DNA from 2 places in the Thioalkalivibrio sp. ALE22 genome. Region 1 is predicted to be linked to the other one. Evidence: riboswitches for the same ligand, from Rfam matches in the RefSeq annotation. Region 1 holds a riboswitch; the other holds the start of a gene.
The links. A riboswitch is a leader RNA that binds a small molecule or an ion and turns the genes downstream of it on or off. The one in region 1 is predicted to bind cobalamin.
Positions count from the first base shown of each region.

Region 2: linked by a shared signal. The riboswitch ahead of bluB (5,6-dimethylbenzimidazole synthase) and the one ahead of F793_RS0109625 (TonB-dependent receptor domain-containing protein) in region 1 are both predicted to bind cobalamin.

Region 1 is NZ_KB906507.1:40,745-55,477, forward strand. Features, by position in the region: gene fnr (fumarate/nitrate reduction transcriptional regulator Fnr) at 1-451, opposite strand, end outside; gene F793_RS0109615 (cyclopropane-fatty-acyl-phospholipid synthase family protein) at 731-1,969, shown strand; gene F793_RS0109620 (hypothetical protein) at 2,101-3,999, shown strand; cobalamin riboswitch at 4,087-4,334, shown strand; gene F793_RS0109625 (TonB-dependent receptor domain-containing protein) at 4,476-6,356, shown strand; gene F793_RS0109630 (cob(I)yrinic acid a,c-diamide adenosyltransferase) at 6,361-6,915, shown strand; gene F793_RS0109635 (cobaltochelatase subunit CobN) at 7,027-11,577, shown strand; gene F793_RS0109640 (MotA/TolQ/ExbB proton channel family protein) at 11,715-12,158, shown strand; gene F793_RS0109645 (DUF2149 domain-containing protein) at 12,155-12,445, shown strand; gene cobO (cob(I)yrinic acid a,c-diamide adenosyltransferase) at 12,498-13,112, shown strand; gene F793_RS0109655 (cobyrinate a,c-diamide synthase) at 13,109-14,401, shown strand; gene cobA (uroporphyrinogen-III C-methyltransferase) at 14,398-14,733, shown strand, end outside.
Region 2 is NZ_KB906500.1:247,777-262,509, forward strand. Features, by position in the region: gene cobT (nicotinate-nucleotide--dimethylbenzimidazole phosphoribosyltransferase) at 1-464, opposite strand, end outside; gene cobU (bifunctional adenosylcobinamide kinase/adenosylcobinamide-phosphate guanylyltransferase) at 610-1,131, opposite strand; gene F793_RS0102855 (cobyric acid synthase) at 1,128-2,615, opposite strand; gene cobD (threonine-phosphate decarboxylase CobD) at 2,612-3,613, opposite strand; gene cbiB (adenosylcobinamide-phosphate synthase CbiB) at 3,630-4,532, opposite strand; gene bluB (5,6-dimethylbenzimidazole synthase) at 4,529-5,281, opposite strand; cobalamin riboswitch at 5,376-5,584, opposite strand; gene F793_RS0102875 (cobalamin-binding protein) at 5,731-6,633, shown strand; gene F793_RS0102880 (iron ABC transporter permease) at 6,640-7,611, shown strand; gene F793_RS0102885 (ABC transporter ATP-binding protein) at 7,611-8,477, shown strand; gene F793_RS0102890 (hypothetical protein) at 8,483-8,848, shown strand; gene F793_RS0102895 (pirin family protein) at 8,934-9,782, shown strand; gene glpK (glycerol kinase GlpK) at 9,951-11,471, opposite strand; gene F793_RS0102905 (VOC family protein) at 11,494-11,889, opposite strand; gene ispF (2-C-methyl-D-erythritol 2,4-cyclodiphosphate synthase) at 11,886-12,386, opposite strand; gene ispD (2-C-methyl-D-erythritol 4-phosphate cytidylyltransferase) at 12,383-13,129, opposite strand; gene ftsB (cell division protein FtsB) at 13,122-13,529, opposite strand; gene eno (phosphopyruvate hydratase) at 13,723-14,733, opposite strand, start outside.

The DNA of each region.
Region 1 (14,733 bases):
CAAGCAGGGCATGCAGACTTTCGTCCTGCGCGAGCTCCTGGCTCATCACGCTCATCATGTGCTGGCGGAACGTGGGCAGGCGCCCGGCGAGGTCGTCGACATGCCCGTAGGGCACGGCACAGACGCTGGTGGATTCCAGGGCCACGGCACTCACCGGGTGCTTGCCCGAATGGATCGCGTCCAGTCCCAGGAGGTCGCCGGCCAGAGCAAAGCCCGTGATCTGTTCAGTGCCGTCATCGGAGATCAGCACCGTCTTCAGTGCCCCCGTGCGGACCGCATACAGCGCGTCGAACTTGGCCCCCATGGTGAACAGGGCCGCGCCCTTGGCGATCGGCCGGCGCTGCTGGACGATCTCGTCGAGCTGCCAGAGCTCGTCCTGCGGCAGGCCGACCGGCAGGCAGAGCTGGCGCAGGGTGCAGTGCTGACAGGCTTGGGTGGGTCGTAGCGTCATGAGTGCAGGGTAGCCGTTTTTTCGGAATTGGGGAAAGGGATTTTCGGGGTCTGCCATCACGCCCGGGAATGCGCTACTGTCCCTGTGGAATGCAGGTGATTCGGGTCGGGGTTATTACGGGTCTCGAAGCGGCGCCGGCCGCCCATTTCACCGCGCGCGGCATCAGGCATGGACAACGCGAGATAACAATATTTAGACTCAGTTTACATTGGGTGGCGCGGCAACGGCCTGGAACCCACGCGTTGCGCACGGGCCGCCGAGACAAGGACAGGGGTCGAGATGATCGAGCGGTTACTCGAGCAATACATGCGCTACGGGACCTTTGTGCTGCGGCACCCGGATGGCCGCGAGCAGCGTTTCGGTAGCGGTACGCCGGAGATCACGATGCAGCTGCATGACCGGGCGGTGCTGCGCAAGATCGGTCGCGATCCGGGGTTCCAGCTGGGCGAGACCTACATGAACGGCATGTGGTCGCCTGGCCCCGAGGGCCTGCAGGTGTTCCTGGATGTGGCTATGCGCAACTTCGCGCCGATGTTCCAGCAGCGTGTCAATCCGGCGGTGCGTATGCTCCGGGCGCTGATCGAGCAGGGCAACAAGGTGGCGCGCTGCTATCAGAACATCGCCCATCATTATGATGTCGACGAGTGGCTTTATCGCCAGTTCCTGGACGAGGGCATGTTCTACAGTTGTGCCTACTTCGAGCGGCCCGATATGACGCTGGAGGAAGCGCAGCAGGCCAAGTGCGCGATGCTGCGCAGGAAGCTGCGCCTGGAACCCGGCATGCGGGTCCTTGATATCGGTTGCGGCTGGGGCGGCCTGGCCTTCCATCTGGCCGAGCACGCGGACGTGCAGGTCGACGGCGTGACACTGTCCCGGGAGCAGCTGCGGGTGGCCCGGGAGGAGGCCGGGCGACGCGGGCTGGAGGACCGGGTGCGGTTTCTCTACCAGGACTACCGCGAGCACGAGGACCAGTACGACCGGATTGTCAGCGTCGGCATGTTCGAGCATGTCGGCACACCCAACTACGGTACGTTCTTCCAGCGGGTACACGACCTCCTGACGCCCGACGGCATCGCCGTGCTGCATACCATCGGGCGGCAGGAGCCGCCGGGCACCTCCAACCCGTGGCTCAGCAAATACATCTTTCCGGGCGGGTACACCCCGGCGCTGTCCGAGGTGATGAGTGCGCTGGAACCCACCCCGCTGTACACCACGGACATCGAGTTCTGGCGGCTGCACTATGCCGAGACACTGGCTGAGTGGTACCGCCGCTTCCAGAAGGTCCGAGCCGAGGCCGTGACGCGCTTTGACGAGCGCTTCTGCCGCATGTGGGAGTTCTATCTGGCCAGTTGCGAGGGGACCTTCCGCTGGTGGGGACAGGTGGTCTTCCACGTGCAGATGGCCAAGCAGCAGGACGCGGTGCCGTTGACGCGCGACTACCTCTATCGCGACGATGCCTCCGAGGTGGTCTCGATCCCGCCCGGCGAGGCCCAGGCACGGCGCAGCAACGCGGCCTGAGGGGTGGCCGAATGCGCCGGGAACGGCGCGAAAACGGGGCCCGGAGCGCGCGAACCGAACGTACTTTCCCTACACTAATGGGGACGTTGCGGCCATGCCGGCGGTGACCATCCATTCCGGAGCAGGGGCGCGTGTTCGGTCGCTTTCGTAAACGCAGGGAGGCACCGGGTCAGGAAGACCCGCAGGCCGTCGGGCCGTCGCAGGAGAACGTCCTGATCGAGGCGGCCGGCCGCAGCCGCATCACCGAGGTGGCGGCCACCGCGCGGCGCGTCCCCTGGTCGCTCAATTTCCTCCAGCTGCTGTGGGCGGCGGGACCGGTCACGTTCCTGGCCATGCAGGGCGGGTACTTTCTCGGTTTCGGGCATGCCGCCCCGGCACAGAACTTCATCTTCTTTGCCGTCTACACCCTGCTGTTCGGGGTGATCGGCCTGGTGGCGCGCTTTGTTGCCGATGCCACCCGCGGAAAACGCCAGGAACAGTCGCGCGAGCAGCTGCGCAACACGATCGACCTGCTGCCGGACCTGCTGTTCGTGACCCGTGATCTGGCCATGAGCGAGCTCGCACCGGATATGCGCCGGCGCAAGGCGGCCGAGGTGCTGCTTCACGAGGTGGATATCTCGCCCGAGGGGGTGGCCGTCGCGGTACGCGAGATGACCGGCGATACCAGCCTGGCGGCTGCCGCGGAGCAGATTGAGGTCTATCGCCGCCTGGGCCTGCGCTCGCGCGTGGGCGATCTGGTGGGCGCGACCGAGGATTCGCGGCTCGCGGCCCTGGAGAAGCTGCACCACGAGGCCCCGGAGGTCGCCGACCTGCTGCGCGATCGGCTGCGCGGCGTGGCGCCGACCCAGGAGGATGGCGTGCGCCGGGTGGACCAGTTCCTGGACCGCCTGTTTTCCGCCGCCGATGCCGACGACCTGGCCCGGTGCACCCTCGACGATGTGCAGGCGATCTTCGTGCTCGCGTTCGAGCTCGTGAACGGGCGCCAGATCAAGCGCCTGAGCTTCGAATGGTCCGGTGGCTGGCAGCTCGGGGCCGCCCTGGATCGACTGGAGTCCCAGGGCAACCGCTTTCGCGTGGCGCAGGCCGGGGTGGTCAGCCGCCTGCGCTCGCTCGGTATTCTGCTGTCCCAGAGCGATGCCTCGGGGCTGGACCCGCAGGTCCTGCGCGAGCCCGTAACCGACCTGGGGCGTCAGGTCCTGGAGGCACTGCGTACCCTGGAGGATCGGGAACCCGACGAGCATTCGCCGGAAGGCCAGCTCCTGGGGCTGGCACTGCGTCGGGTCGAGGACCTGCGCGAGGCGCGCGACCAGCTGATGCAGGCGCAGAGCCGTTACGCCAATGCGGTGGAGCGCTGGGAGGCCCTGCGCCGCGCCCAGGTGGAGAAGCGGGGCGAGAAGCGCTGGTTCAAGCGCAGTGTGCGCGGTATCCGGGTCAGCGAGGAGCTGATCGAGCTGACCGATGACCAGAAGCTGAAGCTGGCCAACGACTTCTGCAACTTCCTTAAGGAGTTGAAGATCCAGCGCGAAGGCGACCTGTTCTACTTCGGGGGGGCGGCGCTGGACGCCGAGACGGCCAAGCGCATCGGCATCCAACTGGCCCTGATCCTGGAGCCGCTGGTGGACCTCACCAACCCGAGCATCCAGCGCGCCATCTACGCCAACCCGGCCGCGTATCTTGGGGGGCTGTATGTGGGCATGAGCGCGGATGCCAAGGCGGGTCTGGGCTCGGCCATGGTGCGCAAGGTCCGCCAGGATCTCGGGCGCATGGCCGAATGGCTGGCGATGCGCCTCACGCGTATCTATCACCTGCCTTTGAGCGATTCGATGCGCGATTTCCTGGTCGAGCAGTACGGCGCCAACCGCGAGCGCCTGGACATGCTGGCAACGCATGCCGGCGACGAGTCGCATCCCGTGGCACTGCGCGCCGAGCGGTCGCCCGAGTTTGACGCCATGCTGCAGGACAAGACCTGGGGCCTGCTGCTGAAGCGCGGGACCCGCTATCTCCACGCCGAGGAGCGGCGCCGCCGCTGATGATCCGTCGCGACGGGCCTGGTTCGACGGTTCCGGTTGTGCGAGATCGAGTCTCCCCCGGCTGGTAATTTTGCGCCCAATTGTGTAGTGTTCGCCGCGTTCCCCGGTGCCCGGCCAGGCTCGACCTGGCGGGTTAAACGGGAAGTTCGGTGAGTCCGGGCAGGTCTCCGAGGCCTGCGGACGAAACCGACGCTGCCCCCGCAACGGTGATCGAGCGAGGGACCGCCCGACGGTCCCTGATGGTCGCGGCCAGTGCCACTGAACATGATGTTCGGGAAGGCGCCGCACCGGAACGCTCGTCAGCCCGGAGACCGGCCAGGGAATGATCGCGCGGCATGCGGCGGGCATGCGAGGCGGATGATCGGGCCTGGCCGCTAGCCGGTTGTGGCCGATCCCCCTCGTGTCTGTCTCCTTCCTGTTCGCGCGATCCCGACGAATCAACGGCGTGCGGGCGGCTCGCCGGGAGACTCCAAAAAATGAAACGCACAGCACTTTCCGCGGCCATCCTGTTGGCCATGACCCCCGCCCTGGCACACGCCCAGGACGCACCCGAAACCGAAGCCCAGACCCTCGACACCGTCCAGGTGACGGCGACGCGCATCGCCCAGACCGTCGACGAGACGCTCGCATCGGTCACCATAATCGACCGTGAAGAGATCGAGCGGCTGCAGCCCAAGCAGTTCACCGATCTACTCGAAGGCCGCGCGGGGATGGAAACCTCCCAAAACAGCGCTTTTGGCAAGACAACGTCCGTCTATACCCGCGGGACGAATTCCGATCACACCTTGTTGCTGGTCGATGGAGTCCGTATGGGTTCCGCCACCACAGGTGGCGCGAGCTGGCAGTTCCTACCGTTGGAGGAGATCGAGCGGGTCGAGATCGTGCGCGGGCCGCGAACCAGTATCTACGGTTCCGACGCCATCGGCGGGGTGGTGCAGGTGTTTACTCGTGAAGGCCGCAAGGGACCGCCGAAGGTCAACGCGTTTGTCGGCGGGGGTAGCTTCAACACCTGGGAAGCAGGTGTCGGCGTGGCCGGAGGCACTGATAGCACTAGCTACAGTTTCTCGATCAGCCACTTTGATACTGACGGCATCAATGTCCAGGACGACTTTGGGGATGATGACCCTAATGGATATGACAATACCTCGCTTTCGACTAAGGTCTCGCACCGGCTGGAAAATGGGATCGAGGTCTTCGGCAGTATTCTTTACTCCGAAGGTGAGTCGGAATTTGATAGTACAGAGGGGCGCGATTACACCGATTATGTCCATGCTGCGGTCCGTGGCGGTGTTCGTTTGGCCATCACGGATCGTTGGGAAACGGAGGTCAGTTTAACGCACAGCAGGGATGAGAACGATCGTTATAATGATGGAAGCTTCGCGTCGCGTTATAACACCACTCGGGATTCCATAGACTGGCTGAACGAGATCGCGTTGACGGATCGTCTGTTCTTGACGGCTGGCCTGGATGCGCGGGAAGACCGTATTGAAGTCGACGATCCTGGCTTTTTCGGAACGGAAAAGTACGAGGAAAACAGCCGTTACAACGTGGGCAGTTACGCCTTGCTCCAAGCGGAACTAGGGGATCATCTCCTAGAGGGTTCGCTGCGTCACGACGACGACGAGCTTTTTGGTGACAAGACTACCGGACAGATTGCCTGGGGGTTGCAGGCCACTGACGCGCTGCGCCTGCGAGCCTCCTACGGTACTGCTTTCAAGGCCCCCACCTTCAACGAGCTTTACCATCCGGATATCGGATGGTACCGGGGTAATCCGGATCTTGTTCCAGAGGAATCTGAGACTTTCGAGATTGGAGCCAGGTACTCGGCTGGAGGAGCTTACATCGATGTGTCCGTGTTCGAAACTCGTGTTGATGACTTGATCCAAAATCAATGTGTCGCAAATTGTGACGCTGAACAGTTTTTTATGAGGGTCAATGAACCGGCCAACATTAATGAGGCACGTATTCGTGGCCTAGAGATCGAAGGTGGCCACGATTTTGGACTGTGGACTTCCCGAGCTTCGCTGACTCTGGTTGATGCGAAGGATCGTGAGACTGGCAACGAGCTGCAGCGTCGGGCACCTGTAACCGCCCGTTTTGACTTGGATCGGCAATTCCAGGACTTCTCGCTCGGAGGGTCCGTGATTGGGAAGAGTCGTTCGTATAATGATGCGGGCAATGAACATCGGCTCTCTGGGTATGGTCTGATGAACCTTCGTGCGGGTTACCAGATCGATCCGGAGTGGCGAATCGAGGCCTCGGTCGACAACGTGTTCGACAAGGATTACGAGACCGTGGGCGGGTACAACCAGCCTGGGCGGGCCGCCTTCGTGAAGCTCCGCTACCAACAGAGGTAAGACCATGGGAAATCGACTGTCGAAGATCGCAACGCGTACCGGCGACGAAGGCCGGACGGGCCTGGGTGATGGCTCGCGCGTGGACAAGGACAGCCATCGGGTCGAGGCCTTTGGCGACGTGGACGAGCTGAACAGTGTCGTGGGCCGGGTCCTGGTCCACGACCTGCCCGAAGAGGTCCGTCGCTCGCTGGCTCTGGTGCAGCACGAGTTGTTTGATCTGGGAGCGGAACTGGCAGTGCCAGGGCACCAGGCCCTCCCGGAGGCTTCCGTGGAGCGGCTGGACGTGGAGCTTGAGTCCTTCAACGCCGATCTGCCCGCCCTGAAGGAGTTCATCCTTCCGGGCGGGGGTCCCGCTACGGCCGACTGTCACATTGCGCGTACCGTCTGCCGGCGCGCGGAACGGCGTCTGGTGGCGCTCAATCACCACGAGGCATTGCGTCCGGCGTCGCTGGCCTATGTCAACCGGTTGTCGGATCTCCTGTTCGTGCTCTGCCGTGTGCTGGCTCGTCACGAAAACGGTGCGGAGGTCCTCTGGCAGCCGGCCAACCAGCGCGGCTGACGGGTCTTCGTGGGGGCGCCGCGGTGGCGGCGTCCCATTCCCATTGCAACGGTCGAGGCGTGTCGAGTACACGCCTCGCGCCCTATTGCACCTGTTTATCGGGAAGTTTCCATGCGTTTTCGTTGCACGATCCTGAGCATCTTCGCGCTTTTTCTTTTCGGAATGGTACCGGCCCATGCGGGTCCGCTCGTGGTGGGTGTGGTCTCCGATCGCTCGGCGGCGGAGGTGGCCGCTGGCGCGCATCGCTTCCTGGAGGCTCATCCGCAGGCGGAGGTGATCCTGCGGACACCGGAGCAACTCGCGGACAAGTCGGACGAGGCGGTATCGGCGCTGTGGCGGGAGGCCGACGCCATACTCGTTGCGGCTGTTTTCGGGGACCAGGCCGCGCGCCTCGACCGTCTGTTGCGGGAGGCCCCGCCGCCCGAGGGGGCCCCGATTCTGGCCATTAACAGCGTGCGTCACCTGACGGCGCTGTCCCGGATCGGCGGCGAGGCCGTACTCGTGGGTCTCGATGACGAGAAGCGAACCGAACTGGCGGCCAACCCCGACCCGGGCGAAGACCCGCGCGTGCACCTGGCCCAACAGCGGGAGCGTTTCCCCGAACAGGCGGACTGGCTGACCGGGCGCGCGTTCTATCAGGGGCGTACACCGGAGAATATGGAGGGGCTGATGCGCTGGCTGGCCGCGCGCGGCGGGCACGAGAACGAAGTTCCGGAGCCGGACCCGCGCGAGACCATCCGCTATTACCGGCATGGGAACTCCACTCCCGACCCGGACGATCTCGAGCTGGACGACGGGCCCGCCGTGGCGTTGCTGGACCTGGATACCGGTGACCGGCCGGGAGACCGCGCGCTGCTGGACGCAGCCTGCGAAGCCCTGGAGGCGCGAGACATCCAGTGCTTTGCGGTGCTGGCGCGCTGGGGCGGGGCCAGCCGCGAGGCGGTCGAGACGCTGGCCGAGGCGGCCGGGCCGGCGGATCTGGCGGGTATCGTCAGCCTGCAGGACTTCGTGGTCGGCGGGGGCGGCAACCGCGAGGCGGTGGCCGAGGCCTTCGGCGAGCTGGATGTCCCGGTGATCAAGGGCATCCGTCTGGCAGATGTGAGCGCGACCCAGTGGCGGCTGTCGCACGAGGGCATCCCCTGGGACAAGGTCCACTACCACGTGGCCATGCCGGAGTTGCAGGGCATGAGCCAGCCGATGGTGCTCGCGACCGCGGGCGCGCCGGAACAGGACGAACGCACCGGCGTGCGCCTGACCCTGACCGAGCCGGTCGACGAGCGGGTCGAGGCCCTGGCCGATCGGGTGGCGAGCTGGCAGCGGCTGCGCCGCCTGGACAACGCGGACAAGCGCGTGGCGGTGGTCTACTACAACCATCCGCCGGGTCGCCAGAACATTGGTGCGGACAAGCTGGATGTCCCCGAGTCGCTGCTGGAGATCCTGCAGCGCCTCGAAGCCGCCGGGTACGACCTGGGCGACGCGGTGCCGGAGGACGCCGAGACCCTGCTGGAGATGATCCAGGATCGAGCCGTGAACCTGCCGGAACAGGCGGATGCGCTGGACGCGATCGCCGGCCGGGTCGCCTCGCTGGATCGCGACCAGTATCAGGCGTATTTCGACAGCCTGCCGGAGCCCGTCCGGGCCGAACTGGTCGACGGCCCGATCGGCTATCTGCAGGCACGTCTGGAGGCCGCCAGGGCCGCCGACAAGGTCGAGATCGCGCAAGCTGCGCTGGAAAGCGGTGTCGGTGATCTGCGCCACATGCTCGAGAGTTATCCGCACGCGGCGCAGGAGCGGGCACTGGACCTGCTGGCCCAGTACGAGGAGGCCTGGGAGGCCACGCTGGCGGGAGAAGATGCCCACGCGACCACTGAGCAGTTGCGCAAGGCGTTGGTGCGCACGGGCATCCCCGGCCTGACCGGCTGGGGCGAGCCGCCGGGCGAGGCGATGACCCGCGATGGCGAGATGCTGTTCCCGGGGATCGAATTCGGCAATGTATTCATCGGGCCGCAGCCGCCGCGCGGCTGGGAGGTCAGCGAGCGCCTGCTGCACGCGAATACCACGTTCCCGCCGACCCACCAGTATGTCGGCTTCTACCACTGGATCCGCGATCACTTCGAGGCCGATGCGCTGGTCTATGTGGGCCGCCACTCGACCCGCGAATTCCTGCCGCGCCGGCGCGCGGGGCTGGCACCGGATGACTATCCCGAGATCCTCGGGGGCGCCCTGCCGATCATCTATCCCTACATCGTCGATGGTGTGGGCGAGGGTATCCAGGCCAAGCGCCGCGCCATGGGCGTGATGATCAGCCACCTGACCCCGCCGCTGGCGGCCACCGAGCTCTACGACAGCCTGCTGGAACTGCGCCAGCTGGTGGAGACCTACGAGGCCGCCGCGCAGCCGGATGCCGCGACGCGCTCGCGGGCCGTCCAGACCCTGCGCGAACGTATCGAGGACCTTGGCCTGACCGAGACCATCGAGCGTGAACTGGCGCGGGGTCACCATCACGATCACGGGCATCACCATGATGATCACGGTGATCATCACGAGGGGCATCACGACGAGGACCACGCGGGACATGGCGAAGGCCACGGAGACGAACACGGCGACGAACATCGCGACGCGGACCATCACCGGGAACACGGGGATGAAGAGCACGAACACGCCCATGAGCATGACCACGCGGACGAGCATGCGGATGAGGGCCATGATGAACACGCAACGACCGTGCTGGCGGAGATGGACGAGGAGTTGCTGGTCCACGAGATCGGGCATTACCTGACCGACATGCAGGAAGACCAGATGCCGCTGGGGCTGCATGTGTTCGGACGCGACTGGAGCGACGAGGCTGTGGACACGATGCTCGAGTCGATGGCGGGTGACGACGCGGTCGGCGACGACTGGGACGCCAAGCTGCGTGGGTCCCCGGCGAGCGAGCGCGCGCATCTGCTGGCGGCGCTGGAAGGCCGTTTCGTGCCGCCAGGGCAGGGCAACGACCCGATCCGTACGCCGGAGGTATTGCCGACCGGGCGCAACTTCCACGCGCTGGCGGCGGACCTGGTCCCCACGCGTATCGCCTGGGGTATCGGTCAGGAGCTGGCCGCGGATGCCCGCGAGCACGGTGATCCCGAGGCGGATGGCAGCGAGGCGATCATCCTCTGGGCGTCGGATACTGTGCGTGACGAGGGCGTGATGATCGCCTTTGGCATGGACATGCTGGGCATTCGTCCGGCCTGGAACAGTCGCGGGATCGTCCAGGGGCTGGAGCGCATGGACCTTGATGAAGCCGGGCGCGATCGACGTCGCGATGCCCTGTTTACCACCTCCGGTCTGTTCCGCGACCTCTACGAGGACCAGCTGGTGTGGCTGGACCGGGCCGCGCGCCTCGCGCTGGACGGATCGTCCGAGACCATTCTTGCCGAGTACCCCGAGCTGGAAGAGGCACTGGAAGCGGCGTTGGCCCCGCTGGGGCAAGACCTGCGCGATCCGGGCACCGAGCCCCTGGCGCGCAACGATGTGGCCGCCCAATGGGTGGAGGACACCCAGGCCCTGCGCGCCGCAGGCCTCAATGGCCTCGAGGCGGGTCAGCAGGCCGCGCTGCGGGTGTTCGGTACCGCCCCCGGGGCCTATGGGGCCGGGGTCAATCGTCTCGCGGACCGTTCCGGGGCCTGGGAGGACCGAGCCGAACTGGGCGCGGCCTATCTGCGCCGGATGGGCCACGCCTACGGGGCGGACGAATCCGGTGGCTCCGCGCACGAGGCCTTCGAGGCCCGGCTGGGCCAGGTCGGGCGCACCTATCTCGGGCGCGCCTCGCACCTCTACGGCCTGCTGGACAACGACGACGGTTTTGACTTCCAGGGCGGGCTCTCGACCGCGGTCGAAAGTATTCGCGGCGCTGTGCCGGACAACCGCGTGCTGCAGCACGCCGATCCGGACGACCCGCGGGTGGAGACGCTGGGCCGCGCGCTGATGCGCGAGCTGCAGGGGCAGAACCTGAACCCGCAGTGGATCGAGCCGCTGATGGACCACGGCTATGCCGGGGCGCGGACCATGGCCCGCGACTTCGTCGACAACCTGTGGGGCTGGCAGGCCACCAATCCCGAGATCATCCGCTCCTGGGTCTGGGACGAGGTGCATGACGTGTATCTGCAGGACCGCCACGGCCTGGGCGTGGACGAATTCCTCGCCGACGGCCACAACGTGCATGTGAAGACCCACCTGCAGGCCGTGCATCTGGTGGCCGCCAGTCGTGGGTTCTGGGAGGCCGATCCGGAGGTACTGGAGGCCCTGTCCGAACGCTTTGCCGAACTGGTGGCGGAACACGGCCTGCCGGGCAGCGGGCACACGCGCCCCGACCACCCGATGCTGGACGAGGTGGCCGAGCGCCTGGAGGAGCCCGAACTGCGCGAGGCCTTCGAGGCCGTGCGCGCGTCCGCGCAGATCGATCGCGCACAGGCGGAGGCCGACCCCAGCCGTGTCACCGAGATCCAGCCGCTGGAAGACCCGGCGGCGCAAGAGATGCCGGAGATCCCCGAACCGGCCGAGGCCGACGGCGGGCAGGAGGCTGGCGACGAGGCGGGGGGCATGCCCTGGCTCCCGTGGCTGGTCGCCGGCGTGCTGTTCCTGCTTCTGATCGGTGGTGTCGCCGCCGGCCGACGGCGATAACCGCCGCTGGAAATGTCTCCTGTAGGAGGCCAGCCCTCTGGCCGATGGGGTATGTCCGGCGGCTCATCGGCCAGAGGGCTGGCCTCCTACATAAGAACGTGGGAAGCGCTGAACAAAGGTTAATGAGGTAAACGCGAATGCCGTTCTCGATCACGATGGAACTGATGGATACCGTGGTGCGCTGGCTGCTGGAGCCGGTGATCATCGGCCTGCTGGTGCTGGTCGCGGTCGCCGTGTGGGAGCTGGGCCTGGCACTGGGCGAACGTTCCGGTGGGGTACGCCGCCTGGAACTGAGCGGCGATGCCGAACGCCTCGCCTACCGCGCACGACGCCGCATCGACCGCGCGGATCTGCTGGCACGCATCGGCCCGATGCTCGGGCTGATGGGGACGTTGATTCCGCTGGGTCCCGGGCTGGCCGCGATGGGCCGGGGCGAACTGGAAATCCTCGCCCAGGCCGTTACGGTGGCGTTCAACACCACGGTGCTGGGGCTGCTGGTCGGCATCCTCGGCTTCCTGCTTGGACGCCTCCGGCGGCGCTGGTATGACGCCGCGATGGAGCGCCTGGAGGCGGCGGCATGAGGGTCCCGCACTACCGCGCCAGCCGTTTCGATGCCCCCGACGAGGAGCCGATGGGCCCGCTCGCCAACCTGGCCGATATCATGCTGGTGTTCGCCGTGGGCCTGATGGTGGTGATGGCTGCTTCCAGTAACGGGCTGGAGCCGGCCAGCGGCGGCGCCGAGATCGAGGCCGGCCGCGAGATCCCGGACCCGCCCGAGGGCGCCGGCGAGGCCGGCTCCGGCTTCGAGTCGATGGGCCAGGTCTACCGTGACCCGGAGACCGGACGAATGATCCTGATCGGCGAGTAGACCCGCCCCCTGCGCACCCCGAACAAGCAATGAACTCAAGGAGTACATCAACATGACCAACGATACCGACGCCGCCAAGGCCGAACGCCACGCGCAGCGTATGGCGCGCAAGAAGGAAGTGGTGGACCGCAAGATCGCCGAGGCCCAGGAAGAAAAGGGCGTGTTCCTGATCCTGACCGGAAACGGCAAGGGCAAGAGCTCCTCCGGCTTCGGCATGGTTGCGCGCGCCCTGGGGCACGGCATGCACGTCGGCATCGTGCAGTTCATCAAGGGCCAGTTCGCCACCGGCGAGGAGGCCTTCTTCCGTGGCCAGGACAAGGTGCAGTACCACGTGATGGGCGAGGGCTACACCTGGGAGACCCAGGACCGCGACAAGGATGTGGCCGCGGCCCGCGAGGCCTGGGCACATGCCCGCGACATGCTGCACGACCCGAACGTCGACCTGGTGCTGCTCGACGAGCTGCACATCGCGCTGAAATATCAGTACCTGGATGTGGACGAGGTGCTGGAGGATCTCGCCAATCGCCCGCCGATGCAGCACGTGATTACCACCGGCCGCGCCGCGCCGAAGGCACTGATCGAGGCGGCCGACACCGTGAGCGAGATCGGCGTGGTCAAGCATGCCTTTCAGGCCGGCATCAAGGCGCAGAAGGGGATCGAGCTGTGAGTGTGAGCTGCCCCGCGGCGTTCGTGGCGGCCCCGGCCTCGGGGCAGGGCAAGACCACGATCACCGCCGCCATCGCCCGTTACCACCGCAACCAGGGTTTGCGCGTGCGCGTGTTCAAGACCGGCCCCGACTTCCTCGACCCGATGATCCTGGAACAGGCATCCGGGCATCCGGTCGACGCCCTGCATCTGTGGATGGTCGGGGAAGAAGCCTGTCGAGCGATGCTGTACGAGGCCGCACAGGATGCCGATCTGATCCTGGTCGAGGGCTCGATGGGGCTGTTCGATGGCGATCCCTCCGGGGCGGATCTGGCGCAGGCCTTCGGTTTGCCGATCCTGGCCATGGTGGACGCCAGCGGCATGGGCCAGACATTCGGGGCGCTGGTGCATGGCCTGTCGACCTACCGCCCGGGTCTGTCCTTCGCGGGCGTGATTGCCAACCGGGTGGGCAGTCCGGGCCATGCGCGGATGCTGGAGGATTGCACCCCGGAGGCGATCCGCTTCTTTGGTGCCGTGCAGCGTAACGAAACGCTGAGTGTCCCGGATCGTCACCTGGGGCTGGTGCAGGCCGGCGAGATCGCCGATCTGGATGCGCGGCTGGAGGCGGCAGCGGCCGCGATTGAAGAGGCTGGGGTGACAGGGCTCCCGGAGCCGGTGCGCTTTGATCCGGAAACAATTGCGCCGATCGAGGCGGCGCTGTCCGGCGTGCGCATTGCGATCGCGCGGGATGCGGCTTTTGCTTTCATGTATCCGGCCAACCTGCGCCTGCTGGAGAAGATGGGCGCCGAACTGCGGTTCTTTTCCCCGCTTGCGGGGGACGGGTTACCAGAGGCCGATGCCGTCTGGCTGCCGGGTGGCTACCCCGAGTTGTATCTGGATCAGCTGTCCGCCAATGCTGTCCTGAAGTCGGACCTTGAGGCCCATCATGCGGCGGGTCGCCCCATCCTGGCGGAGTGCGGGGGCTTTCTCTACCTGCTGGATGAACTGGCCAATCGCGAGGGTCATGCCGCGGCCATGGCCGGGCTGGTGCCGGGCAAGGCCCAGCTGGCAGACCGCCTGCAGGGTCTGGGGCTCCAGGCGGCCCCGCTGCCGGAGGGCGAGCTGCGCGGGCACACCTTCCATCACACCCATTCCGAGGTCGGGCTCGAGCCCTATGGTCATTGCTGGCGTGCGCGCGGGACGGGGTCGCAGGGCGAGGCGATCTATCGTGACGGGCGCCTGACCGCGACCTATCTGCATGCCTGGTTCCCCTCCAACCCGCAGGCCACGGCGCGACTGTTCCAGGCATGAGCGGTACAGGGCAGCACAAGGTGGCCAGGATCGGATCCGGTGCGCGCCCTGGGGTGACCCTCCCGTTTCGCGGCGAGCGGCGGGCCGGGTGCGTGGATCTGGTGGGCGCGGGGCCGGGCGATCCAGGCCTGCTGACACTGGACGCGCTCAGCGCGATGCAGCACGCGGAGATCCTGCTGCACGACCGCCTGATCCCGCAGGCGATCCTGGATCTGGCAAACCCCAAGGCGCAGCGTCTGTACGTGGGCAAGGCGCGCTCGCGGCACAGTTGTGATCAGGGCGATCTGAACGATCGCATGGTCGCGCTGGCTCGGGAGGGGCACTACGTGGTG
Region 2 (14,733 bases), on a different contig from region 1:
TTCAGCGCGCGCTCCAGCTGCGCCGGCATCATCGCCGGTTCGCGGGCCAGGTTGGCGGTGCCGGGACCCAGATTGAGTTGCTGCACGCCGCTGACGGCCGGTGGCTGAGCCACGGTACCCAGGTTAATCACCTCGATGGACGCGCCCAGGTGCCGCGCCAGTACCGAGATCGCCGCACCGCCGTTCGCGAAGTTCGCGACCATCTGCGCCGTCACGGCCTGCGGGAAACGGGAAATACCCTCGGCCACAACGCCGTGGTCACCGGCGAACACCGCGATGTGCACCTGCTCCAGCGTCGGCTGGGCCACGCCCTGCATGGCGGCCAGGCGTTCGGCGATCGCCTCCAGCCGCCCGAGCGAACCCGGCGGCTTGGTCAGTTGGGCCTGCCGCTCGGCCGCTGCCTGGCGCGCCTCGGCGCTCAGGGACGCCGGCGGCACCTGCAGCCAGTCACAGTCTTCGGTCACATGTTCTCCCTATTCGATCCGTCTTCGCGGGCAAGCCCGCTCCCACAAACAAACTCGCTCCCACAAAGGCATGTGCGGCAGCCTTGTGGGAGCGGGCTTGCCCGCGAACCCTCGTCACCCTGGCCACAGCAAAGCCCGCCCTGGATCACAGAAGGTCACCCTTGAGCACATGCGGGAGACCGGCGACGGTGAGGACCACGCGGTCCATCTCGGGGGCCAGGCGCTGGTGCAGCCAGCCAGCCTCGTCGGCGAAGCGGCGGGACAGCGCATCCATGGGGGTAATGCCCATCCCCGTCTCGTTGGAGACGAACACCAGCGTGCCCGGCAGGCCCGGAATCGTCTCGATCAGGGCCTCGCGCTCGCGTTCGATCCGGGCCTCGTCATCGGTGCACAGGAGCTGGGTCAGCCACAGGGTGAGGCAATCGACCAGCAGGCACTGGCCCGGGCCAGCGGCCTGTTCCAGTGCCCGCGCCAGTCCCGTGTCCGCCTCGACCAGGCCCCAGTCGCCGGGGCGGTCGGCACGATGACGCTCGATCCGGCGCGCCATCTCGGCATCGTCGGCCCGTGCCGTGGCGACATAGGTGACCGGCCGGCCGGATTCCGCCGCCAGGCGTTCGGCCAGCCGGCTCTTCCCGGAACGCACGCCGCCCAGGACCAGGGTCTTCATGCCACCGGCTCTCCCGATTCCGCCCGCAGCAGGGTCAGTACACGCTTCATGTCCAGGTGTTCCTCCAGCGTATCCGCCAGGCGTGCAAGACCGCGTTCGCGCGCCGCGGCCAGGTCTTCTCCCTGTCCCAAACCGGCCCGCATACCCGCCCAGTGCAGCAAGGCATCGGCGGCCTCCGAACGGTCGAATACGCCATGCACGTAGGTACCGGCCACCGTACCGTCCTCGCTGCACGCGCCATCCGGCCCGTGCGCCAGATGCAGCAGCGGCTGCTCCAGTCCGGGCCCGGTCGTGATGCCCGCATGAATCTCGTAGCCTTCCACGCCTGCCTCCCGGCCCAGCACACGATCCCCGTGAACACGCTCCAGACGCTTCTCGGGGGCCAGGCGGGTCTCGATATCGAGCCAGCCAAGCCCCGGCGTGGAACCGGTCCGGCCCTCGACGCCGTCGGGGTCGTGCACGGCGCGCCCCAGCATCTGAAAGCCCCCACAGATGCCCAGCACCTTGCCACCGTAGCGCACATGCCGTTGCAGCGCGGCCTCCCAGCCCTGATCGCGCAGCCAGACGAGGTCGTCGGGCACCGACTTGGAGCCCGGCAGGATCACCAGATCCGCCGGCTGCAACGACTCGCCGGGCCCGACAAACCGCAGATCCACCGCCGGGTGCAGGCGCAGCGGGTCGAAATCGGTGTGGTTGGAGATGCGCGGCAGGGCCGGCACGACCACCTTCAGCGCATCCGTAGCCTTCTCCGGCACCGCCTCGCGCGGCAGGGCGTCCTCGGCATCCAGATAAAGCCCGTGCAGGTACGGAATCACGCCGAGCACCGGCTTGCCGGTCTCCTGTTCCAGCCAGTCCAGCCCCGGCTGCAGCAGGCTGATATCGCCGCGAAAACGATTAATGACGAAGCCCTGAACCCGCGCACGCTCGGTCTCGCTCAGAAGCGCCAACGTGCCCACCAGATGCGCGAAAACCCCGCCCCGGTCGATATCCGCGACCAGGATCACCGGGCAGTCCACCGCCTCGGCGAAGCCCATGTTGGCGATATCGCCCGCGCGCAGGTTGATTTCCGCCGGCGAGCCCGCGCCTTCCACCAGCACGTGGTCGTACTGATCGGTCAGGCGCCCGTGCGACGCCAGCACCGCCTCGCGGGCCACCGGCTTGTAGTCGTGATAGGCCCGCGCATCCAGTTCCGCCGCGGGCCGCCCGTGGATGATCACCTGCGCACCCTCGTCCGAGCTGGGCTTGAGCAGTACGGGATTCATGTCCGTATGCGGTTCCAGGCCGCAGGCGGCGGCCTGCAGGGCCTGGGCCCGGCCAATCTCGCCGCCATCGGCGGTGACGGCGCTGTTCAGCGCCATGTTCTGCGGCTTGAACGGCACCACCGACAGTCCGTGGCGATAAAGCACCCGCGCGAGCCCCGCCACCAGCACGCTCTTGCCAGCATCCGAGGTCGTCCCCTGCACCATCAGCGTCGTGCCCGTCATGCCCGCTGCAGCCCCGCTTCGAGACGCTGCCACTCGGCCGCGTCACCCGGCAGGCCAAACCGAAGACTCCCGGGCGCATCGAATCGACGCACCAGGATGCCCTGCCGGCCCAGATGGTCCTGCCAGCCCGCGGGATCCTCCACCCGGCACCACTGAAACAGCGCGGTGCCGCCGGTGGGCGCCAGCCCGTGCGCACGCAGCCGTTCCGCCAGGCGCTGGCCGCGCGCCTGCAGGAGGCTACGTGTCTCGGCCTGCCAGGCACGGTCGGTCAGCGCCCGAGTAGCAACCCAGCGCGAAGGTCCGGCGAGGCCCCATGGACCCAGTCGGGCGGCCAGCTGCGCGCGCATCGCGCCGTCGGCGATCACGAACCCGACCCGCGCGCCCGCCAGCCCGAAGAACTTGCCGAGAGAACGCAGCACCACCAGGCCTTCGCGCGGTGCGTCCTGCGCGAGACTGGCCCCCGGCGTCACATCCATGAAGGCCTCGTCCACGATCAGCCAGCCACCACGCGCGGCCAGTTCCGCATGCCAGGCCAGCAGGTCCGCACGTTCGAAGCACTGACCCGTCGGGTTATTCGGGTTGACCAGCACCAGCACGTCCAGATCGGGCAGCGCGGCGGCGATCGCCTCGCCACTCAGCGGGCGTACCGTGTGCCCGGCCTTGCGCCAGGCCCGGGCGTGCTCGTTGTAGCTGGGTTCGAGGATGCCGACGCGCGCCGAACCCGAGCGCAGCGCCGGCAACAACTGGATCGCCGCCTGCGAGCCCGCGACGGGCAGAAGGGCCGCCGTGCCGTAATAGTCAGCGGCCGCGGCCTCGAGCCCGTCGTCCGGTTCCGGCAGCCGCGCCCAGACCCGCTGCGGGACCTCGCCCACGGGATAGCCATGCGGGTTGATGCCGGTGGAGAGATCCAGCCACTCGCTTGCCGGAATGCCGTAGCGCGCAGCTGCCTGGCGCACGCCACCCCCGTGCACCTGCATGAGCGCCCGGGATTCGGGCATGGGGGCCTTCTGCCGATCAGAACAGGACAACGACAATCACCCCCATCACGATGAACGCCATCCAGATCGCCAGCGCCCGGTCCACCAGCGCCACCGCCTGGCGAATGCCCGCGGCATCGGCCAGGCGGCCCATGCCCAGACGCGGACGCCACTCGCGCTGGCCGCCATAGGGCGCCGGGCCGCCCAGCACCACGCCCAGCGCACCGGCCCCAGCGGCCATCACCGGCCCGGCATTCGGGCTCTTCCATCCGGCGGCTTGTTCACGCCAGCACTGCAATGCGTCCCGCCCGCGCCCCGCCAGGGCATAGGCCAGGGCCGTCAGACGCGCCGGGATCAGGTTCATGGCGTCATCCAGCCGCGCGGCCGCCCAGCCGAACGTGGCATACCGCTCGTTACGGTACCCCCACATCGCATCCAGGGTGTTGACCAGCCGGTAGGCCACCACGCCCGGCGCCCCGGCGACCAGGAACCAGAAGATCGTGGCAAACAGCGCATCGTTGCCGTTCTCCAGGACCGACTCGATGGTCGCCCCGCTCACCCCGCGCACGTCCAGGGCCTCCGTGTCCCGACTGACCAGCATCCCCACGCCCGTGCGGGCACCGTGCAAATCATCCGTCTCCAGGGCCCGCGCGACCACCTCGGCGTGTTCGTCCAGGCTGCGCCAGCCGATCGCCAGGGTCAGGATCGCCAGCGACAGCAACCAGCCCCAGGCCAGCGACGCCCCCAGAGCGGCCAGCGCCACCCATGGCAGGACCAGCGCCGCGAGCAGCAACGCCCCGCGCAGGCGACTGGGCGCATGCCAGCGGGACTCGGCCCAGGCCGCCAGCCGACCAAACCCGGCCAGCGGATGGAATCGCCGCGGATCGCCGAACAAGCGATCCAGGATCAGGGCGCCCATCAGGATCAGGAAGGCGCTCATGCGCTGTCGGATCCGGTCCGATCGTCCGCCCCGTTTCCGGCGCCTGCCGCATCCGGGTCGGCTGCCAGCTCGCCGGGCACGCCCCAGCGATCCTGAAAGACCAGTTCTTCCAGGGGCCGCCGGCGATCCCAGCCCGCGGTCTCCAGCATCGGCCGGTCGTAGAAACGCTCCACATGACCGAGGCACAGCACCGCCATCGGATAGCCGCCCTCCGGCATGTCCAGCTGCCGCGCCAGCCAGTCCGGATCGAACAGCGAGACCCAGCCCATGCCCAGCCCCTCCGCGCGGGCCGCCAGCCACAGGTTCTGAATCGCGCAGGCCGCCGAGCACAGGTCCATCTCCGGGAGCGTCCGGCGCCCCAGCACATAGCGTTCGCGGCCGTCGGTCAGGGCCACGACCAGCAACTCCCCCGCCTCGCGGATCCCTTCCAGCTTCAGACGGTGCACCTCCGCCGCGCGCTCCCCGCAGGCCTCGGCGGTGCGGGCCTGCTCGTCCGCGGCGTGGGCATGCAGGGCCTCGCGCAGGGCCGGGTCGGTTACCCGCAGGAAGCGCCAGGGCTGCATGTACCCGACGCTGGGGGCGCGGTGGGCGGCCTCCAGCAGCCGGCGCAGCGTAGAGCCATCCACCGGATCCGGACGGAAATGGCGCATGTCGCGGCGTTCCCCGATCACGCGATAAACCGCCTCGCGCTCGGCCGAGGCGAACGCGTTCGGATGCTCTGCTGTCGGTTTGGGGTCTGGGTTCGTCATGCGTTTCCGTCGGGGCGACGGCACGGCGAAACCACGAAGGAACGGGCACCGCAGATGGTGCCCGTGCCCTCGATCGTTGCCCGCCGCACGATCGCAGGATGCGTCATCACCAGGCCGGTCTCCGGGCTCGCGAGCGTCGGCGGCTGCCGATGCCACAGACGCCTTCCCGTGACCCGTGGGGGCACAGTGGCCAAGCCTGCGGTGTGGTTCGCCGCTCACTTACCGTTGCGGGGGCAGCGCCGGATTTGCACCGGCTTCCCGTTTCACCTGCGCATTGCAGGCACCTGATTCAAGCCGCCGTATGATACGCGTTCGGCGCGCCCCCGACCAATTTGGGCACCAAACCATCTTGCCCATGCTGCTATGATGAAACGCTTTTGCGGCTTGCGCGCACTACCGCAGACGTCCTCCATTCGACCTCGCAACAGCGCCACAACCACCGGATTTTTATGAATTTCAAGACCCTCGGACGCTCCTCCGCCCTGCTCGTCGCGACGTTGCTTTGCACCGCGCCGGCACTGGCCGACCCGGTCTCGGTGACCGACGATGACGGTCACGAGATCCGGCTGGAACAACCCGCCGAGCGTATCGTCAGCCTCGCCCCGCATATCACCGAGGTGCTGTTCGCGGTCGGGGCCGGCGACAAGCTGGTGGGCGCCACTCAGCACAGCGATTTCCCGCCGGAGGCGGAGATGCTCCCCCGCGTGGGCGGCTACAGCCGCATCGATATGGAGCGCGTCGTGCAGCTCGATCCGGACCTGGTCGTTGCCTGGCGCAGCGGAAACTCGCAATCCCAGATCGAACACCTGCGCGAGCTCGGCTTCCACGTCTACGTGTCGGAGCCCCGCAGCTTCGACGGCGTGGCCGCCAGCATGCGCCGCATGGCCCAGCTCGCCGGCACCGAGACGCAGGGCGACGAGGCGGTGCGAAGCTTCGAGGAGGCGATCGACACCCTGCGCCAGGACTACGCCGAACGCGACCCGGTACGCCTGTTCTATCAGGTGTGGGAACAGCCCCTGATGACGGTGAACGACGACCACCTGATCAGCGAGGCGATCCGCCTGTGCGGCGGGGTAAACGTATTCGGCCACCTGGATCGCCTGGTCCCGCGCATGGATCGCGAGGCGGTCATCGAGGCCGATCCGGAGGTCATCATTGGCGGCGGCATGGGCGAGGATCGCCCCGACTGGGTCATCGCCTGGACGCAATGGGAGGACATGACCGCGGTCCAGCGCGACAACCTGTTCTTCATCCCGCCGTCCCTGCTGCAGCGCCATACCCCGCGCATCGCCGAGGGCACCCGCCTGATGTGCGAGGAGCTCGAGCGGGCCCGACTCCGCCGGGTGGACTGACCCCTCGTGACCCGCGCCTTCCTCCTTGCCGCCGCGGTCCTGCTGCCGGCGTCGCTGCTGGCGGTGCTGATCGCGCTGGCCTTCGGCAGTGTCGCGATCGCGCCCGGCGACCTGCTGGCGGTGATGCTCGGCGAGGGCAGCCGCCTGCACGACACGCTGGTGCTGGAGCTGCGCCTGCCGCGCGCCCTGGCGGCCTTTGCCGCAGGCGGGTTGCTGGGTCTGGCCGGCGCGCTGATGCAGGTGCTGCTACGCAACCCGCTGGCCGACCCCTACGTGCTGGGCCTCTCCGGCGGCGCCTCCGTCGGCGCCCTGCTGGCGATGCTCGCGGGCCTGTCGATGTTTTCCGTCTCCCTGGCCGCGTTCGCCGGTGCCCTGCTGTCCACGGTGATCGTGTTCGGCCTGGCGCACGGTACCGGCAGCTGGACCCCCACGCGCCTGCTTCTGACGGGCGTGGTGGTCGCGGCGGGCTGGGGCGCCATGATCAGCTTCCTGCTCGCAGTCAGCCCCACGGCCGAGCTACCGGGCATGCTGTACTGGCTGATGGGCGATGTGTCCCACGCGCGAAACCCCTATCCCGCCTGGATCCTGCTGGTGCTGGTCGTGTTCCTCGCCCTGCCGCTGGGCCGCACGCTGAACGTGCTCGCGCGCGGCCCGATGCAGGCCGCGGCACTCGGGGTGGCGGTGCGCCCGGTGGAATGGAGCATCTATGTCGCCGCCGCGCTGATCACCGCGACCGCAGTCATGCAGGTCGGCGCGGTCGGCTTTGTCGGGCTGATCGTGCCGCACATGCTGCGCCTGGTCTTCGGCAACGACCAGCGCGTGATCCTGCCGGCCTCCGCGCTGGGCGGCGGCATCCTGCTGACCCTGGCCGACACCCTCGCCCGCACCATGATCGCCCCGGAGCAGTTGCCGGTCGGCGTAATCACCGCGATGCTGGGGGTCCCCGTGTTCCTGTTCCTGCTGTACCGGAGCCGCTGATGGCACCCCGTCCACCCATCGCCCCCGCCCACAGCCGGCCGCATGAAGCCCCGGGCCTGGGCGCGCGCAGCGTCCACCAGAAGCCGGGCCCGGATACGCTACTCGCCACCCGCGACCTGGTGATCGACATCCCGGGGCGCGCACCCGGCGCCCCGCTGGAACTGACCGTCGACCCCGGGCAGTGCTGGGGCATCCTGGGCCCCAACGGCGCGGGCAAGAGCACGCTGCTGCAAACGCTCGCCGGCCTGCGGACCGCACGCGCCGGCACCATCGAGGTCCGTGGCCAGGCAATCACCCGCCTGCCCCGCGCGGAACTGGCGCGGCGCATCGGCCTGGTCTTCCAGACCCACCACGACGGCTTCCCCGCGACGGTGCTGGAGACCGCGCTGATCGGTCGGCACCCCTACCTGCGCCCCTGGGACATCGAGACCTCCGAGGATTACGCCCGCGCCCGGGCCGCCCTGGCGGAGATGGATCTCGCCGAGCTGGAGCACCGCATGGTGGACACGCTCTCCGGGGGCGAGCGGCAGCGTCTGGCCATCGCCACCGTGCTGACCCAGGACCCCAGCCTGCTCCTGCTGGACGAGCCCACCAGTCAGCTGGACCTGCATCACCAGGTCGCCGTGCTGAACCGCGTGCAGGGCATCGTTGCCCAGGCGCACCGGGCCGCCGTACTGGTCCTGCACGACGTCAACCTGGCCGCGCGCTACTGCGACCATCTGCTCCTGCTGTTCCCCGACGGCCAGGCATGCTGGGGCCCGACCGCCACCATGCTCGTGCCCAGTGCCCTGGAACGCCTCTACAACCAGCGCCTGAGCGTAGGCGAGGTCGACGGCCTGCCCGTGTTCCTGCCGCGCAACGAGTGACCGCCATGGAATTCTTCCGCAACCTGCCCGCGACCCTGGATGCCGAAACCTTGCAGCGGCGGCTGAACGTCCCCGCCCTGCCCGCTCACAGTGATGCCATCGACACGCTGATCCAGGACAACGGTCCCGATGCCGGCGTGGTCTACTGCCTGTGGGGCGAGTTCCGGGTGCACCGCGAGGTCATCAACGGTGGCGTGCGCCTGTCCCTGCCCGACTGCCCCAACGGCCTGGCCTGGACGCTAACCACCGGGCACCCGCCCGACCCGCAGGCCGTCGTCCTGCACCTGACCATCAACCGTCAGGAACACGATCCCGATTTCATCGAGAGCCTGGAGGCGTTTGCCGATTCCTGGGATCTGTCCACCGCCTGACAAAAGGCCCCATGACGGGAAACGATGCAATTTTCTTTTCGTTTCATGGTCGGTATGGTGCAGACCTGTTGCGAAGGAGAACGCCATGAACCCGACACCGCCGGACAGCGTGAAGACCTCCCATCCCACCCAGGACGGGGCCGGGGTGAAGATTCGGCGCATCCATGACTTTCGTGGCGGGCTGGACCCCTTCCTGATGCTGGACGAGCTCAAGGCAAGCGCGCGCGAGGACTACATCGGCGGCTTTCCCGCCCACCCGCATCGCGGCTTCGAGACCCTGACCTACCTGGTCCATGGCGGCCTGACGCACGAGGACTCCATGGGCAATCAGGGCCGCGTGGAGGCCGGCGAGGCCCAGTGGATGAGCGCCGGCCGCGGCGTGATCCACTCCGAGATGCCCCTGCTCGACAGCGAGGGCCTGCACGGCTTCCAGCTGTGGGTAAACCTGCCCGCCCGGCGCAAGATGGACCCGCCGCGTTATCGCGACGTGCACGCCGACGCAATGCGCCACCTGCCGGAAGACGACGACCCGCTGCGCTTCAAGGCCATTGCCGGATCCTGGCAGACCAGTGCCGGGGATACCGAGGGCCCGCTGGCGCAGATTGGCGAAGGCGCCGCGATGGCCGACCTGACGCTGCCCGCCGGCTATCGCCTGTCGCTCGCCGTGCAGCTCGAGGACCGCGTGCTGGCCTACGTGTTCGACGGCGAGCTCATCGGCCTGCAGACCGGCCAGATGGGTGTGTGGAGCGGCCAGACCCAGATCCACTTGATCGCCCAGCAGGATGCCCGCGTGCTGCTGTTCAAGGGGCGGCCGCTGGGCGAACCGATCGCGCATTACGGCCCCTTCGTGATGAACACCTCCGACGAGATCGAACAGGCCATCAGCGACTACCAGTCCGGCCAGCTCGCCGCCGAGCCGGCCAGCATGGACTGAGCCCCGGGCCCAATCCGAGCCTGGCAGGGGCTCGCGGGCAAGCCCGCTCCCACAGTGATCTGGGCCGGGCTGCCTGTCGAAGCCATCGCTCTACCTGCAGCCCCCTGTGGGAGCCGCCGTGGCGGCGAAGCCCCCGCCCGCGTCGGCAAGGCCCCAGACCATCACCCGCTACGGCGTCGAGTCGCTGTCGTCCTCGCGCGCCCAGCCCATGGTGCGCTTCACGGCCTTCTTCCAGCCGCGGTAGTACTGTTCCCGCGTGGCCGCGTCCATCTGCGGCTCGAACACCCGGTCCAGCCCACCCTTCTGCGCCAACTCGTCACGGGTCCAGAAGCCGACCGCCAGTCCCGCGAGCCAGGCGGCCCCCAACGCGGTGGACTCGGTCACCGCCGGGCGCTCGACCTGCACCCCGAGCATGTCGGCCTGAAACTGCATCATCACGTTGTTGGCCACGGCCCCGCCGTCGACCCGCAGGGCCTTCAGCCCGATCCCGGCGTCCTGCGCCATGGCATCGATCACATCGCGTGTCTGATAGGCCAGCGCATCCAGCGTGGCGCGGGTGATGTGCTCCTTGCGCGTTCCACGGGTCAGGCCGAAGATGGCGCCGCGCGCGTACATGTCCCAGTACGGCGCACCCAGCCCGGCGAAGGCGGGCACCACGTAGACCCCGTCGGCGTCCGCCACCTTGCCCGCGTAGTACTCGGAATCCTCGGCCGCGTCGATCAGGTGAAGCTCGTCGCGCAGCCACTGGATCGCGGCCCCGGCAATAAAGATCGAGCCCTCCAGCGCGTATTCCACCCGGCCGTCCAGCGACCACGCGAGGGTGGTGAGCAAGCCGGATCGGGACTCCACCGGCGTGCCACCCGTGTTCATCAGCAGAAAACAGCCGGTCCCGTAGGTGTTCTTGGCCATGCCGGGCTCGAAACAGCCCTGACCGAACAGGGCCGCATGCTGGTCCCCCGCCACGCCGGCGATCGGGACCTCCGCGCCACCGAACATCTCGGCGCCGGTGACGCCCAGCACGCCACTGGAGTCCACCACCTCGGGCAGCATCGCGGGAGGGACCTCGAACCGCTCCAGCAGATCGGAATCCCATTCCAGGGTGTGAATGTTGAACAGCTGGGTGCGCGCGGCGTTCGTCACATCGGTCACGTGACGTTCCCCGCGGGTGAGGTTCCAGATCAGCCAGCTGTCCACGGTGCCAAAGGCGAGTTCGCCCCGTTCCGCGCGCTCGCGCGCCCCGTCCACGTGATCCAGGAGCCAGCGCAGCTTGCTGGCCGAGAAATAGGCATCCACGACCAGACCGGTACGCTCGCGCAGCAGGCCCTCGAGGCCCTGCGCCTTCAGTTCGTCGCAGAACGCGGCGGTACGCCGGTCCTGCCACACGATCGCATTGGCGATCGGCTCCCCCGTGGCGCGGTCCCATACCACCGTGGTCTCGCGCTGATTGGTGATGCCGATCGCCGCCAGCCGGGAGGGCTTGATGCCGCGGGTCTCCAGTACTTCGCGCGCCACACCGATCTGGGTGCCCCAGATCTCCATCGGGTCGTGTTCCACCCAGCCGGGTTGGGGATAGATCTGGCCGAAATCCTTCTGCGCCACGCCGACGATCGTGCCCGCGCGGTCGAACAGGATGGCCCGGCAGCTGGTGGTGCCCTGGTCCAGGGCGAGGATGTAGCGCGCGTCGCTCATGAGGGGACTCTCCCTGGCCGATTCAGGCACCGTCCTCGATCAACTCGATGGCGTTGCCATCGGGATCCCGCACGAATGCCGCGGGGCGGCCGGAGCGGCTGTGTTCCACCGCGAAGCCCGCGGCCTCCAGCCGCGCCGCGAAGGTTTCCAGGTCCTCCACGCGCAGCGCCAGGTGACGGTCCTGCCCGCACCGTACCGCCCGCTCGGTCGGGTCCGGGTTGGGCACCCGCAGCAGGTGCAGGGCCTGGCCGTTGCCGAGGTCGTACCACAGCCCCGGAAATCCGAGTTCGGGCCGCTCCAGCGGCGCCAGCCCAAGGTGGTGCCCGTAGAACTCGCGCGCGGCCTGAACGTCCGCAATGACCAGGCTGGCGTGATGCAGGCCGAGGACTCCCGCATTCCCGCGCCCGGCCCCGGTCATACCCGCAGCATCCCCGAGGCCGGTTCCAGCAGCACGATTGCCTGCGCCGCCACGCCCTCCTTGCGCCCGGTGAACCCGAGATGTTCGGTCGTCGTGGCCTTCACGCTGACGGCCTCGGGCACCAGGCCGGTATCCGCGGCGATATGATCGCGCATGGCGGGGACGTGCGGCGCCAGCTTTGGCGCCTGCGCGATCACGGTGGAGTCGATGTTGACCGGGCGCCAGCCGGCCGCCGCAACACGCTGGAGGACCTCCCGCAGCAGGACGCGGCTGTCCGCGCCGCGAAATGCGGGATCGGTATCCGGAAAGTGTCGTCCAATGTCACCCAGGGCGGCGGCGCCGAGCAGGGCATCGCAGACGGCATGGAGCAGCACGTCGCCGTCCGAATGCGCGACGAAGCCACGCTCGAACGGGATATGCACGCCGCCGAGGACCAGATGATCCCCTTCACCGAAGGCGTGCACATCGAAGCCCTGGCCGATGCGCAACCCGCTCATGCGCTGAACCGTCCTTCCAGCCGGCCCTGCTGCATCAGGTAGAGACGGGCCAGCTCCAGATCTTCCGCCCGCGTGATTTTGATATTCATCGCCGAACCCTCGATCAGCCGCGGGGCCTGCCCCAGAAACTCGATCGCGCTGGCCTCGTCAGTCACCGCATGACCCGCATCGCGTGCGCGCGCATTCGCTTCTCGCAGCATCCCCAGCCGGAACATCTGTGGGGTCAGGGCGCGCCAGACCCGCTCCCGGTCCAGCGTCCGCTCCACGCGGCCGCCGCCATCGCTCCACTTGATGGTGTCGGTACTGGGGCTGGCCAGCAACCCGCCCACCGCGTCATCCCGCAACTCACGCAACAGGCGGTCCACATCCGCCTGCGGCAGACAGGGACGGGCCGCATCATGGACCAGTACCCAGTCGTCCGCGTGCGCCCGTTCGGCCAGGAAGTCCAGGCCATTCTGCACGGAATCCACCCGCTCCGCTCCGCCGGCGGCACGGAACAGCCGCCCGCCCGCCAGCGGCAGATCCAGGGCGTCGGGATCCACGTCGGGTCCCAGCACCAGCACCACGCCGCGAATGCGCGGATGCTCGAGGAAGATCGAGAGGGTATGCGACAGGATCGTCCGCGAACCCAGCGTCAGGTACTGCTTGGGACGGTCGGACCCCATGCGCCGGCCAATGCCGGCCGCCGGGATCAGTGCCCAGAAGGCCGGTTCGCGCGCCGCTGCGCCCCCGGTGTCAGCCATCAAAGGGATCCTCCGGTGGCAGGGTGTCGGTGGCCGGCTCGGCCTCCTCGGGCACCCGCGAGTCGGGACCGGGCTCGGTCTGCCCGGCCGATCCGGGGAGCGGCTCGATGTCCAGCGTGGCGGGTTCGTCCTCGCCCACCACGAAGAAGAAGACCTCGTCCTCGCGGATCATCCCCAGGTCGCGCCGGGCCCGTTCTTCCACCGCCTCGGTTCCGCCGCGCAGGTCTCGCACCTCCGCCTCCAGGGCCTGATTGCGCTGCTCCAGTTCGGCGTTCGAGGCCTGCTGGCGCTCGACCTGCTCGCGCAGGTCGCGCACGTCGCGCCAGCTCCCCTCGCCCAGCCACAGGGGCCATTGCAGTGCCAGCAGCACAAGCGCCAGCCCGATCAGCAGGCCGCGCATCACCCGCACTCCATCGACTTGAACCCAAAGAAAAGCCCTCGCCCGCGCACCGCGCCGAGCGCGGGTACAACGGAACGAGGGCTTTTACGAGTGGCCGGCATGCCCGGCATTCTACGAGGCCCGGACGCCCCGGGACAGGAACCGCGCCGCAGGCTGCGGACTGCATCCTCGACACGGCCGCCCCGCAACCGCCTCAGCGCCCGAAGGTGAACGCCGACATACCCGGGTAGCTGGCCCGGCTCCCCAGGTGTTCCTCGATCCGGATCAGCTGGTTGTACTTGGCCACCCGGTCGGAACGCGACAGCGAACCGGTCTTGATCTGGCCGGCTCGAGTGGCGACCGCCAGGTCCGCGATGGTGACGTCCTCGGTCTCGCCCGAGCGGTGCGAGATCACCGCTGTGTAGTTGGCCTTGCGCGCCAGTTCGATCGCTTCCAGCGTCTCGGTGACGGTGCCGATCTGGTTGAGCTTGATCAGGATGGAGTTCGCGATGTCCTTGTCGATGCCTTCCTGCAGGATGCGCGTGTTGGTGACGAACAGGTCGTCGCCCACCAGCTGCACGCGCTTGCCCAGGCGCTCGGTCAGGGTCTTCCAGCCATCCCAGTCATCCTCGGCCATCCCGTCCTCGATGGTCAGGATCGGGTACTGGTCCACCCAGTGCGCGAGATAGTCGGAGAATTCGTCCGCCGAGAAGGCCTTGCCCTCGGAGTCCAGGTGGTAGTGGCCGTCGCGGTAGAACTCGGAGCTGGCGCAGTCGAGGCCGATCCAGATGTCCTCGCCCGCCTTGAAGCCGGCATTGTGGATGGCCTCCAGGATCACCTCGATCGCCGCGGAATTGGACGGCAGATCGGGGGCAAAGCCACCCTCGTCGCCCACCGCCGTGGCCAGGCCGCGCTTGGCCAGGACCTTCTTCAGCGCATGGAAGACCTCGGCGCCGTAGCGCACCGCCTCGCGCACCGAGTCCGCGCCCACCGGTAGGATCATGAACTCCTGCATATCCACGCTGTTGTCCGCGTGGGCCCCGCCATTGATGATGTTCATCATCGGCACCGGCAGCAGCGTGGCGTCTTCCCCGCCCAGCGTCTCGAACAGCGGCTGCTCGCGATCGGCCGCGAGGGCATGCGAGGCCGCCATGGAGACGGCCAGCAGGGCGTTCGCCCCCAGGCGCGACTTGTTCTCGGTGCCGTCCAGTTCCAGCATGCGGCG